Regions from separate parts of the Caballeronia sp. 11_S32 genome, predicted to be linked through region 1. Evidence: riboswitches for the same ligand, from Rfam matches in the RefSeq annotation. Region 1 holds a riboswitch; the other holds the start of a gene.
What was found. Region 1 has a riboswitch for glycine ahead of AC1Z32_RS37890 (D-amino acid dehydrogenase). Riboswitches for the same ligand answer to the same signal wherever they lie in the genome.
Positions count from the first base shown of each region.

Region 2: it holds a riboswitch for glycine, as region 1 does, so the genes downstream of both, gcvT (glycine cleavage system aminomethyltransferase GcvT) here and AC1Z32_RS37890 (D-amino acid dehydrogenase) in region 1, are expected to answer to the same signal.

Region 1 is NZ_JBXOWH010000005.1:730,631-735,779, reverse strand. Features, by position in the region: gene speB (agmatinase) at 1-702, opposite strand, end outside; gene AC1Z32_RS37895 (LysR family transcriptional regulator) at 804-1,778, shown strand; glycine riboswitch at 1,845-1,938, shown strand; glycine riboswitch at 1,942-2,043, shown strand; gene AC1Z32_RS37890 (D-amino acid dehydrogenase) at 2,113-3,366, shown strand; gene AC1Z32_RS37885 (hypothetical protein) at 3,468-3,698, opposite strand; gene AC1Z32_RS37880 (hypothetical protein) at 3,709-4,710, opposite strand; gene AC1Z32_RS37875 (fatty acid--CoA ligase) at 5,093-5,149, shown strand, end outside.
Region 2 is NZ_JBXOWH010000003.1:308,636-313,784, reverse strand. Features, by position in the region: gene AC1Z32_RS13055 (oxidoreductase) at 1-870, shown strand, start outside; glycine riboswitch at 1,160-1,270, shown strand; glycine riboswitch at 1,282-1,414, shown strand; gene gcvT (glycine cleavage system aminomethyltransferase GcvT) at 1,531-2,655, shown strand; gene gcvH (glycine cleavage system protein GcvH) at 2,719-3,099, shown strand; gene gcvP (aminomethyl-transferring glycine dehydrogenase) at 3,164-5,149, shown strand, end outside.

The DNA.
Region 1 (5,149 bases):
GCCTTCGGGAATCCGCGCGAGAACGCCTTCCGTTCCGAGCCGGCGCACGTCGCGCACCGACAGGATCTCCGAGCCGGCACGGCGCGCCGCGTCATAGTCGTCACGGTTCGACGACGACACGTTGCGAATGCCGAGCTGCGTCATGCCGACGATATGCGCCATCTCGGATGCGCGCCGCAGCGGATTGCCGTGCCCGTAGCGCACGCCGTGACGCTCGTCCACGAAGTCCAGATGCGCGTCGAAGTGGATGATATGGATCGGTCCTTTTCCTTCGAACGCCTTGATTACCGGCGCGTGAATCGAATGGTCGCCGCCCAGCGTGATGGGCATCGCGCCGCACGCGAGAATCTTGCGCACGGCAAGCTCGATGTTCGCGTTGCTGCTCGCCATGTCGGTATGCACGATGTCGGCATCGCCCACGTCGACCATGCGCAACTGGTCGCGGCTCAGATACAGCACGTCGTCTTCGTGGTCGTAGGCGCCCGCATGGCCGAACGAAAACAGCGTCGACGCCTCGCGAATGCTGCGCGGCCCGAAGCGCGCGCCGGAGCGCCATTGCGTGCCCATGTCGTTCGGCGCGCCGAGGATCGCCACATCGGCGTCGATCCGGTTCCAGTCGAGGCACACCGGCGACTTCGCGAACGTGCAATGGCCGACGAACGGCAGGTTGAGTCGCCCGGATTCATAGCTGTTGCCCTGCATCTGCATCTCCTGTTCTGTCTGGGTGGACCGCAGGTTGAGCCTGCGCGTTGTTTTGAGAGACTATGGACAGGAGCGGCGGGCATGAAAATCACGAGTATCGGATGTTCATATCGGAATTTCCGAAGCAACGGCGCATGGAGGCGCGAACGATGACCCAGTTGCAGGACGTGGACCTCAAGCTGTTGCGGGTTTTCATGGCCGTGGTGCGATGCGGCGGCTTTTCCGCTGCGCAGGCGAGCCTGAACGTCAGCCAGTCGACGATCAGCGAGCAGATGACCACGCTCGAAACCCGGCTCGGGCTCAAGCTGTGCGAACGCGGGCGCAGCGGCTTCCGGCTGACCGAGCATGGCATCGCGACCTACGAAGCGGCGCAGCGGCTGCAGATCGCCGTGGAGGCGTTCTGCATGGATACCGACGCGCTCAAGAAGCACATTTCGGGAAAGCTCTACCTCGGGACCATCGACAACACGGTTTCCGACAAGACATCGCCGCTGCCGAATGCGCTGCAGAAGTTCGTGTCGCGGGGACACGATGTGCATGTGGACGTCTATGTGGGCTCGCCCGCCGAGCTGGAAGAGCGCGTGCTGGACGGCCGGCTCCATGTGGCGATCGGCCATTTTCCGATTCACGTGCCGGGCCTGAGCTACGACGAGCTTTATGTCGAACCGGACGGCCTCTATTGCGGCAAGGGCAATCCGCTCTATGGGCGCGCGTTCGATGCCGACGTGTCCTCGGAGATGATCGCCGAGAGCCGGATCGTCGCGCGGGGCTATTTCCAGCAGCACGATCTGCGCATGTTGAGCGCGAGCAAGGCGGCGGCCACCGTCGACAATGTCGAGGCGCAGGCGATCCTCATCCTGTCGGGCACGTATGTGGGATTTCTGCCCAATCACTACGCGCTGCGCTGGGTCGAGAGCGGCGACATGCGCCGGATCTGCGCGGAGCGCTATGGCGGCATCTGGCCGTTCTGCGCGATCACGCGGCGGGGCGCGGCCATGCCATCGATCCTGAAGGTATTCATGGCCGATCTGCAGGCGTGCCACGAGGCGTTGCGGCCGGCCTCGGCCGGGTCCTGACGCGCGGACTTCTCGCAAATAGCACTTGCGCGCGTTAATTCGTAACGTTATTGTGCGGATGTTCTCAAATGCAGCGCGGGAGAGACTGTCATCAGACGATGACGGCGCCGACGGAGCAACCGCCCCGGAAACTCTCAGGCCCAAGGACCGCGCCGCAGGAACGATCTGGAGAGAGGCGCGCTGCGCCCACCGAAGGGGATTTCCGGTCAGGGCGCCACACAAGGGCGGCCAGGCAGGATCGAAACTCTCAGGTACATGGACAGATGGGGCAGGAGCCGGACATGACGCATATCGCGTCGAGCCGGCACATGCTCAACACAATCTGGACCATGTCATGTCAAGAATCGCCATCATCGGCGCCGGGATCACCGGCGTCACGACCGCTTACGCCCTCGCTCGCCGCGGCTTCGACGTCACCGTTTTCGAACGTCATCGCTATGCGGCGATGGAAACGTCCTTTGCCAACGGCGGCCAGCTATCCGTCAGCAACGCGGAAGTCTGGAATCACACGGCCACCGTCGTGAAGGGACTGCGCTGGATGCTCACGCGCGATGCGCCCTTGCTCCTGAATCCGTCGCCTTCCTGGCACAAGTATTCATGGATGGGCGAGTTCCTCCGACAGATCGGGAACTACCGCGCAAACACCATCGAGACCGTGCGCCTGGCACTTGCGGCGCGCAACCATCTGTACGCGATCGCCGAGCGCGAGCATATCGACTTCGATCTGGAGCGCCGCGGCATTCTGCATGTCTATCGAAGCCAAAAGGACTACGATTCGGCCGCGAAGGTCAACGAGCTCCTGCGAGAAGGCGGACTCGACCGGCATGCGGTCGAAGCGGGCGAAATCAGCCGGATCGAGCCGGCATTGCGCGGCGAGTTTTACGGCGGCTTCTTCACGCCTTCGGATGCGACCGGCGACATCCACAAGTTCACGCGCGGGCTTGCGCAAGCGTGCGTGAAGCACGGGGTCGAGTTCAGCTACGACACGGAGATCGCATCGATCGACCAGACGCGCGATGGACGCTTCCATATCCGGACGCATGACGGCGACGGTGCGCCCGAAAGCGCGTTCGATCGCATCGTCGTGTGCGCCGGCGTGAGAAGCCGCGAGTTCGCGCGGATGCTCGGCGACCATGTGAACGTATATCCGGTGAAGGGCTATTCGATCACGGTATGCCTGGATGACGAGAAGAGCCGGCAGGCGGCCCCGTGGGTGAGCCTGCTCGACGACAAGGCGAAGATCGTGACGAGCCGCCTCGGGGCAGACCGGTTTCGCGTGGCCGGGACAGCGGAGATCAACGGGTTCAATCGCGATATCAGGGCCGATCGCATCGCGCCGCTCGTCGCGTGGACGCGTGAACTGTTCCCGGAGATGTCGACGGCGCGCGTGATTCCGTGGGCCGGCCTGCGTCCGATGTTGCCGAGCATGCTGCCGCGCGTCGGGCAGGGCAAGCGGGCCGGCGTCTACTACAACACGGGACACGGGCATCTCGGGTGGACGTTGTCGGCAGCGACGGCGGAGTCGATCGCGGATGCCATTTTGTTGGACTCGTCACAGTGCGCTGCGGGGTTGGCTCGCGCCGCATGAGGTGAAGCACGCGCGGTCTCGTGCAAGCGGGCCGCGCGTAATCGCCGCAGCGGCGGCAATGGCGGTGCTGGAAATTCAGCCTTCGATTCGAGCGACGGTTACTAAGAAGCCAAGTCGATGAGCGAATCGATCAATTCCTCGCCGCCCTCGATGTCTTCATTACCAACGAAACGACACACTTCCATATGACCGTCGTCGAATACATCGATTTCGATGCGCTGACCAACAACCGTCACTGAGACGAGGATGCTTTCCGGTCTATGGCGGCTGAGCGCATAGGCGACCCTCGCAGAATCGAGTTTTTGCAACAAGGTGAACAAGGGATGAGACATTGTCCGTTTCCTATTTTTTGAAGCGGTTATCGTTCAGGAGCTTGAGCGCCTTTCGTGCATCCTTGACGCCGTCGCGTGCGTCGGTCTGAATATCGTTATATGTCGAATCGAGATATTGACTCGGAAATTCGCGTAGCACAGAGCCTTTACATTCTATTGAAATGATGTCGCAAGCATACATGTCGCCGCGATGGGTTCCAGCGACATCGAACGCTTCGCTGTCGATACTGTCCGACTGATACTCGAACGGCTGCGCGTCGCCAGGCAACGAACCGCCGTCGCTACCGTCGGTATTACCGAATTTTCTGAGCGTGGCATCGCCTCCGCTGTCGTCGTCCGAACCCGCGCCGCCGAGCGCGGTTCCGGCGACCGCTTCCGTAGCGCCGAACCAATCGAAACCGCCAGTAATCGCCCCGCTGCTGCTGCCACCAAATATGCTGTTACCGTTGGCGAGCCTGTTATTTAGCACCATCTCCGCCGCATACCGAGAGGCAGCAAACGGACCTGTGAATCGGCCCGCTGGCGCACTCGCTCCGCCGGTACTCGCGGCGAAGGAAACGCCGCCACTATAGCGCGGCCAGTGCTGCGGTGCGTAGTGTTTGAAAACCCGCTGTCCACCGAGCCATGCGCGATCAATCGCGGGGACGATACGGCCATCACGCACGGCACGGCGCAGCAAGTGCGTGATGTCGTCGCCATCGAGCGGCATGTTCCAGCTCGACGCCCGCAGGGTATCGCGTATGAAGTCTGCGTAATACCTGAAGTCGGAGGACGCAGCGGTTCCGCGTCGGTCGATGTCAACGCTGAACAAGCGCTGAAAATCCTCCCTGTCCTGCTCGATTTGCTTCTGCCGGCCTTTCCTTTTCTCTTCTCGCTCTTCGAAAGACCGCGACGACCAGAAGCTGCCTTCCGTTTTCACTTCGCCGGCAGGCATCAAAGCGCATTGCCAGTCCCATCGCGACAGCGGCACGTATAGCGCGTTGTATGAATGCCCCCATTCGGGAAACGACATGTCACCTCCAGAATCTGAACAGAATTGCTCATCCTAATAGAGGGCAGTCGTTCGCTGATTGACGTGTCTCAAAACTGGACGCGATGCATATTCAACCGTCGAGAGCATGCACGGCTCACGCTTCCGTCAACGGACGGCGTTGCTCGAGCCGGTCTGTGCGGTGATGCCCCGCTTCGACCTCGTTTCGCCACCGTATCCGCAAGCGCTCGCCCTTCAAGGTCGCGGGCATAACCCATCACCGCCGCTCCCCCGCTCCCCCATTCAGGGGATAGTCCGCGCGCGCGTTCGCCCCGAAGATTCGCATACCGGGAGGACGCCACACGAACAAAAAAATTGATCCACGTCCCTCCCGCGGTTCATATCAGGATTAAAGGAGATTCCCATGCGGGACGACGTGAAGGCCGCCGAGCCTTCGGCCTACGCCTATCCATTGCTCATC
Region 2 (5,149 bases), on a different contig from region 1:
CTGCTCGCCGTCGACGGTCTCGAATGCGTCGTCATCGCGACGCCGAACGACACGCACTTCGATCTCGCGCATCGGGCGTTGTCGGCGGGAAAGCACGTGGTCGTCGACAAGCCGGTGACGCTCTCCGCGCGCGACGCCCGCACGCTCGCCGATCTCGCGCAGCAGAAAGGCCTGATCTTCGCGCCGTTCCACAATCGCCGCTGGGACGGCGATTTCATGACGGTGCGCGCGCTCGTCGAAAGCGGGCGGCTCGGGCGCATCACGCATTACGAATCGCATTTCGACCGCTTCCGCCCGAAAGTGCCGCAGCGCTGGCGCGAGGAGGCGGAGCGCGGCGGCGGGCTGCTGTTCGATCTGGGGCCGCATCTGATCGATCAGGCGCTGACGCTCTTCGGCGCGCCGCAGACGGTGACGGCGTTCGTGAAGGCGCACCGCGATCACGCGCACGCGCCGGACTACGTGCATCTCGTGCTCGGCTACGGCGACAAGGAAGTGATCCTGCACGCGAGCGCGCTCGCCGCGCTGGAACCGCCGCGCTTCGCGATTCATGGCACGCGCGGCAGTTATGTGAAGAACGGGCTCGATACTCAGGAAGATCAGCTGCGTTCGGGCATGCGGCCGGGCAATCCGGAGTTCGCGAAGAACCCGCCGGGCGTGCTGCGCGAAGTCGATGGCGACCTCGATCTGCGTCACGAATTCGCCACGAAGGACGGCGCATATATCGAGTTTTATCGGGCGCTGGCGGCGGCGATTCAGGATAGGAAGCCATTTCCGGTCTCGCCGCAGGACGCGGTCGATACGATGACGATCATCGAGCTGGCCATTCAGAGCGACGCCGAAGGGCGGCGCGTGCCGTTCGCGCGCCAGTGACGTCTATCGCCGGTGGATGCTTCCGGAGCGTCCACCGTGCACCGACACGCTTTCGCCCAACTACGTGACGCCATCGATGGTGAGGGTGGCCGGCATGCGGTCTGGGGAAAAGATGACGAATCGTCCAGCATACGCGCGCGATTGCGGCAAATTTCCCCGTATTTGAAACAAAGCGGTTCGATTCTTCGCCGCGCGGGCCCGTTCGGCTAAGCCGATACGGATCGATCGGACAGTCAATCGCTGCGGTCCGAATCCGTTTGACAACCCCAATTCGGTCGCGTAAATTCTGCCGCACGCGTCGGGAGAGCGCGTGGCCGCCGCTTGTCAGCACGACAGCGGACGCCGCGCCGCCGAAGGGGCATACCCGCAAACTCTCAGGCAAAAGGACCGACGGCGTCGAGGAAAGCAATTTCCTCGCACTCTGGAGAGCGGCAGCGGCTTCGTCGAACGAGCCAGTTGCCCACCGAAGGGGCGCGCGATGAACCGCGGCACGACCGTGCACGGTTCGCGCAATCTCTCAGGTACCGAGGACAGAGGGGTCACGCATCGCAACCGCCAGCCGGTATGCACCTTGCGCGCTGCAACGGCAGCGAGCGCAGGCGCATTCGGCAGGCAAAAGCGCGCTGCGTGGCCTTTTTTGTTTCGCGAACCGAGGCCCCGATGACTTCTCTTCAACACACGCCCTTGCACGCCGCTCACCTCGCGCTCAACGCGCGCATGGTCGACTTCGGCGGCTGGGACATGCCCGTCAACTACGGTTCGCAGATCGACGAGCACCGCGCCGTGCGCACGGATGCCGGCATGTTCGACGTTTCGCACATGCGCGTGGTCGATTTCGAGGGCGAAGCCGTCCGCGAATTCTTCAAGTACGCAATCGCCAATAACGTCGACAAGCTCACGACGCCGGGCAAGGCGCTCTACTCGTGCCTGCTCAACGGCGACGGCGGCGTCATCGACGATCTCATCGTTTACTACTTCTCCGAGACGAGCTTTCGCGTCGTCGTGAATGCGGGCACGGCGGAGAAGGACATCGCGTGGTTCGGGCAATTGAATGCCGAAGGCGAATTCAATCTGTCCATCACGCCGCGCCGCGATCTCGCGATCATCGCCGTGCAAGGCCCGAATGCGCGCGAAAAAGCCTGGCAAGTGCTGCCGGATACGCGTGCGCAAACGCAGGACATCAAGCCGTTCAATGCGGTCGTTTTTCCGTCGACGCAATTCGGCGAGCTGATGCTCGCCCGCACGGGCTACACGGGCGAGGACGGCTTCGAGATCGTCGTTCCGGCGACGCACGTGGAAGCGCTGTGGAACGCGCTCGCCGCCGTGGGCGTGAAGCCCGCGGGCCTCGGCGCGCGCGACACGCTGCGCCTCGAAGCCGGCATGAACCTCTACGGCCAGGACATGGACGAGAAGGTCTCGCCGCTCGACGCCGGCCTCGCATGGACCGTCGATCTGAAAGCGCCGCGCGATTTCGTCGGACGCTCGGCACTCGAGGCGCACGGCTCGAAGGCGAATTTCGTCGGACTCGTGCTCATCAAGGAAAACGGCAAGGCGGGCGGCGTGCTGCGCGCGCATCAGAAAGTCGTCACGCCGCACGGCGAGGGCGAAATCACGAGCGGCACGTTTTCGCCGTCGATGCAGGAATCGATCGCGTTCGCACGCGTCCCGACCGCTGTTGCCGTCGGGGACACGGTGCAGGTCGTCATCCGCGACAAGCAACTCCCCGCGCGCGTGGTAAAACTTCCGTTCGTGCGCAACGGCAAGGTTCTCGTCGAACTTTCATAAGCGCCGTCGCGCCCGTTCCCTCCTATCAAGAACCTCACGAAAGAACCACGCAAGGAGCATCCAATGAGCATCCCGGCCGATCTGAAATACACCGAATCGCACGAATGGGTCCGCACCGAATCCGACGGCACGCTGACCGTCGGCATCACCGATCACGCGCAGGAAGCGCTCGGTGACATCGTGTTCGTCGAGCTGCCGGCGGCGGGCAAGACCGTCGCGGCGGGCGATGCGATCGCCGTGATCGAATCGGTGAAGGCCGCATCCGATATCTACGCGCCGGTGTCGGGCGAGATCGTCGCCGCGAACGACTCGCTCACCGCGACGCCCGATCAGGTGAACGGCGCGCCGTACGAAAGCTGGCTCTTCAAGATCAAGCCGGCAGGCGACGCCTCTCTCGACAAGCTGCTCGACGCCGAAGGCTACGGCAAGTCGATCGGCGAATAACTCTCTCAATCGACGAAGGCGGTTCCTTCCCGCAACGAAGGTGCCGCCATTCGCAGGAATTCACATGAAGCTCGAACACCCGGATCGCCTGATGAACCGCACCTCCCTGTCACTCGCCGCGCTCGAATGCCACGATGCATTCGCCGAGCGGCACATCGGCCCCGACGAAGCAGACCAGCGCGCGATGCTCGACGCGCTCGGCTTCGCATCGCGCGCGGCCTTCATCGACGCGGTGATTCCTGAATCGATCCGCCGCAAGGAAACGCTGCCGCTCGGCGCGTTCACGCAGCCGAAGAGCGAGGCGGAAGCGCTCGCGTCGCTGCGCAAGCTCGCGGACGAGAACCTGGTGTTTCGGACTTATATCGGCCAGGGTTACTACGGCACGCACACGCCGGCCGTGATCCTGCGCAACGTGCTGGAAAATCCGGCGTGGTACACGGCATACACGCCGTATCAGCCGGAGATTTCGCAAGGGCGCCTCGAAGCGCTCCTGAACTTCCAGCAGATGGTGATGGACCTGACGGGCCTCGCGATGGCGAACGCGTCGCTGCTCGACGAAGCCACTGCCGCCGCTGAAGCAATGACGCTGCTGCAACGTGTCGGCAAGCCGAAGTCGAACGTCTTCTACGTCGCGGATGACGTGCTGCCGCAGACCATCGAAGTGGTGAAGACGCGCGCGAAGCCGGCGGGCATCGAGGTGAAGGTCGGCCCGGCCGCGGATGCCGCGAGCGCGAACGCGTTCGGCGTGCTGCTGCAATATCCCGGCGCGCAAGGCGACGTGCTCGACTATCGCGCCCTGACCGAAGCGATTCACGCGGCGGGCGGCCATGTCGTCGCGGCGGCGGATCTGCTCGCACTGACGCTCATCACGCCGCCGGGCGAATGGGGCGCGGATGTCGCGATCGGCAATACGCAGCGCTTTGGCGTGCCGGTCGGCTTCGGCGGCCCGCACGCGGCTTACATGGCCGTGCGCGATGAATTCAAGCGCCAGATGCCGGGTCGTCTCGTCGGCGTGACCGTCGATGCGCAAGGCAATTCCGCGCTGCGTCTCGCGCTGCAGACGCGCGAACAGCATATTCGCCGCGAAAAGGCGACGTCGAACGTCTGCACGGCGCAGGCGCTGCTCGCGATCATGGCGAGCATGTACGCCGTCTATCACGGCCCGCGCGGCCTGAAGACGATCGCATTGCGTGTGAACCGCGTCGCGTCGGTGTTCGCGGCGGGTCTGCGCAAGCTCGGCTACACGATCGCCAACGAAACGTTCTTCGATACGGTCACCATCGACAGCGGCTCGAACACGACCGCGCTGCATCAGGCCGCGCACGCCGCGCACATCAACCTGCGCCACGTGAGCGCGACGCAAGTTGGCGTATCGCTCGATGAAACCACCACGCGCGACGATCTGCTCAAGCTCTTCGCGCTGTTCGCAGAAGTGGCGGGCAAGACCGAAACCTTCGATATCGACGCGCTCGACCAGGCCGCGCCCGATTCGCTGCCGGCCGAACTGCATCGCACGAGCGAATACCTGACGCATCCGGTCTTCAACCGCCATCACTCCGAGCACGAAATGCTGCGCTATCTGCGCAGCCTCGCCGACAAGGACCTCGCGCTCGACCGCACGATGATCCCGCTCGGCTCCTGCACGATGAAGCTCAACGCGACCTCTGAAATGCTGCCGGTGACGTGGCCCGAGTTCGCGCAGATTCACCCGTTTGCGCCCGCCGAGCAGACACTCGGCTATCGCACGATGATCGATCAGCTCGAACAGATGCTGGTCGCGTGCACGGGTTACGCGGCGGTTTCCTTGCAGCCGAACGCCGGTTCGCAGGGCGAGTACGCGGGCCTGCTCATCATTCACGCGTATCACGAGTCGCGCGGCGAAGGACATCGCAATGTGTGTCTGATTCCGGCGTCCGCGCACGGCACGAATCCGGCGTCGGCGCAGATGGCGGCCATGCAGGTCGTCGTCGTCGCGTGCGATGCGAACGGCAACGTCGATATCGAAGACCTGAAGGCGAAGGCCGAAAAGCATTCGGCGAACCTCGCGGCG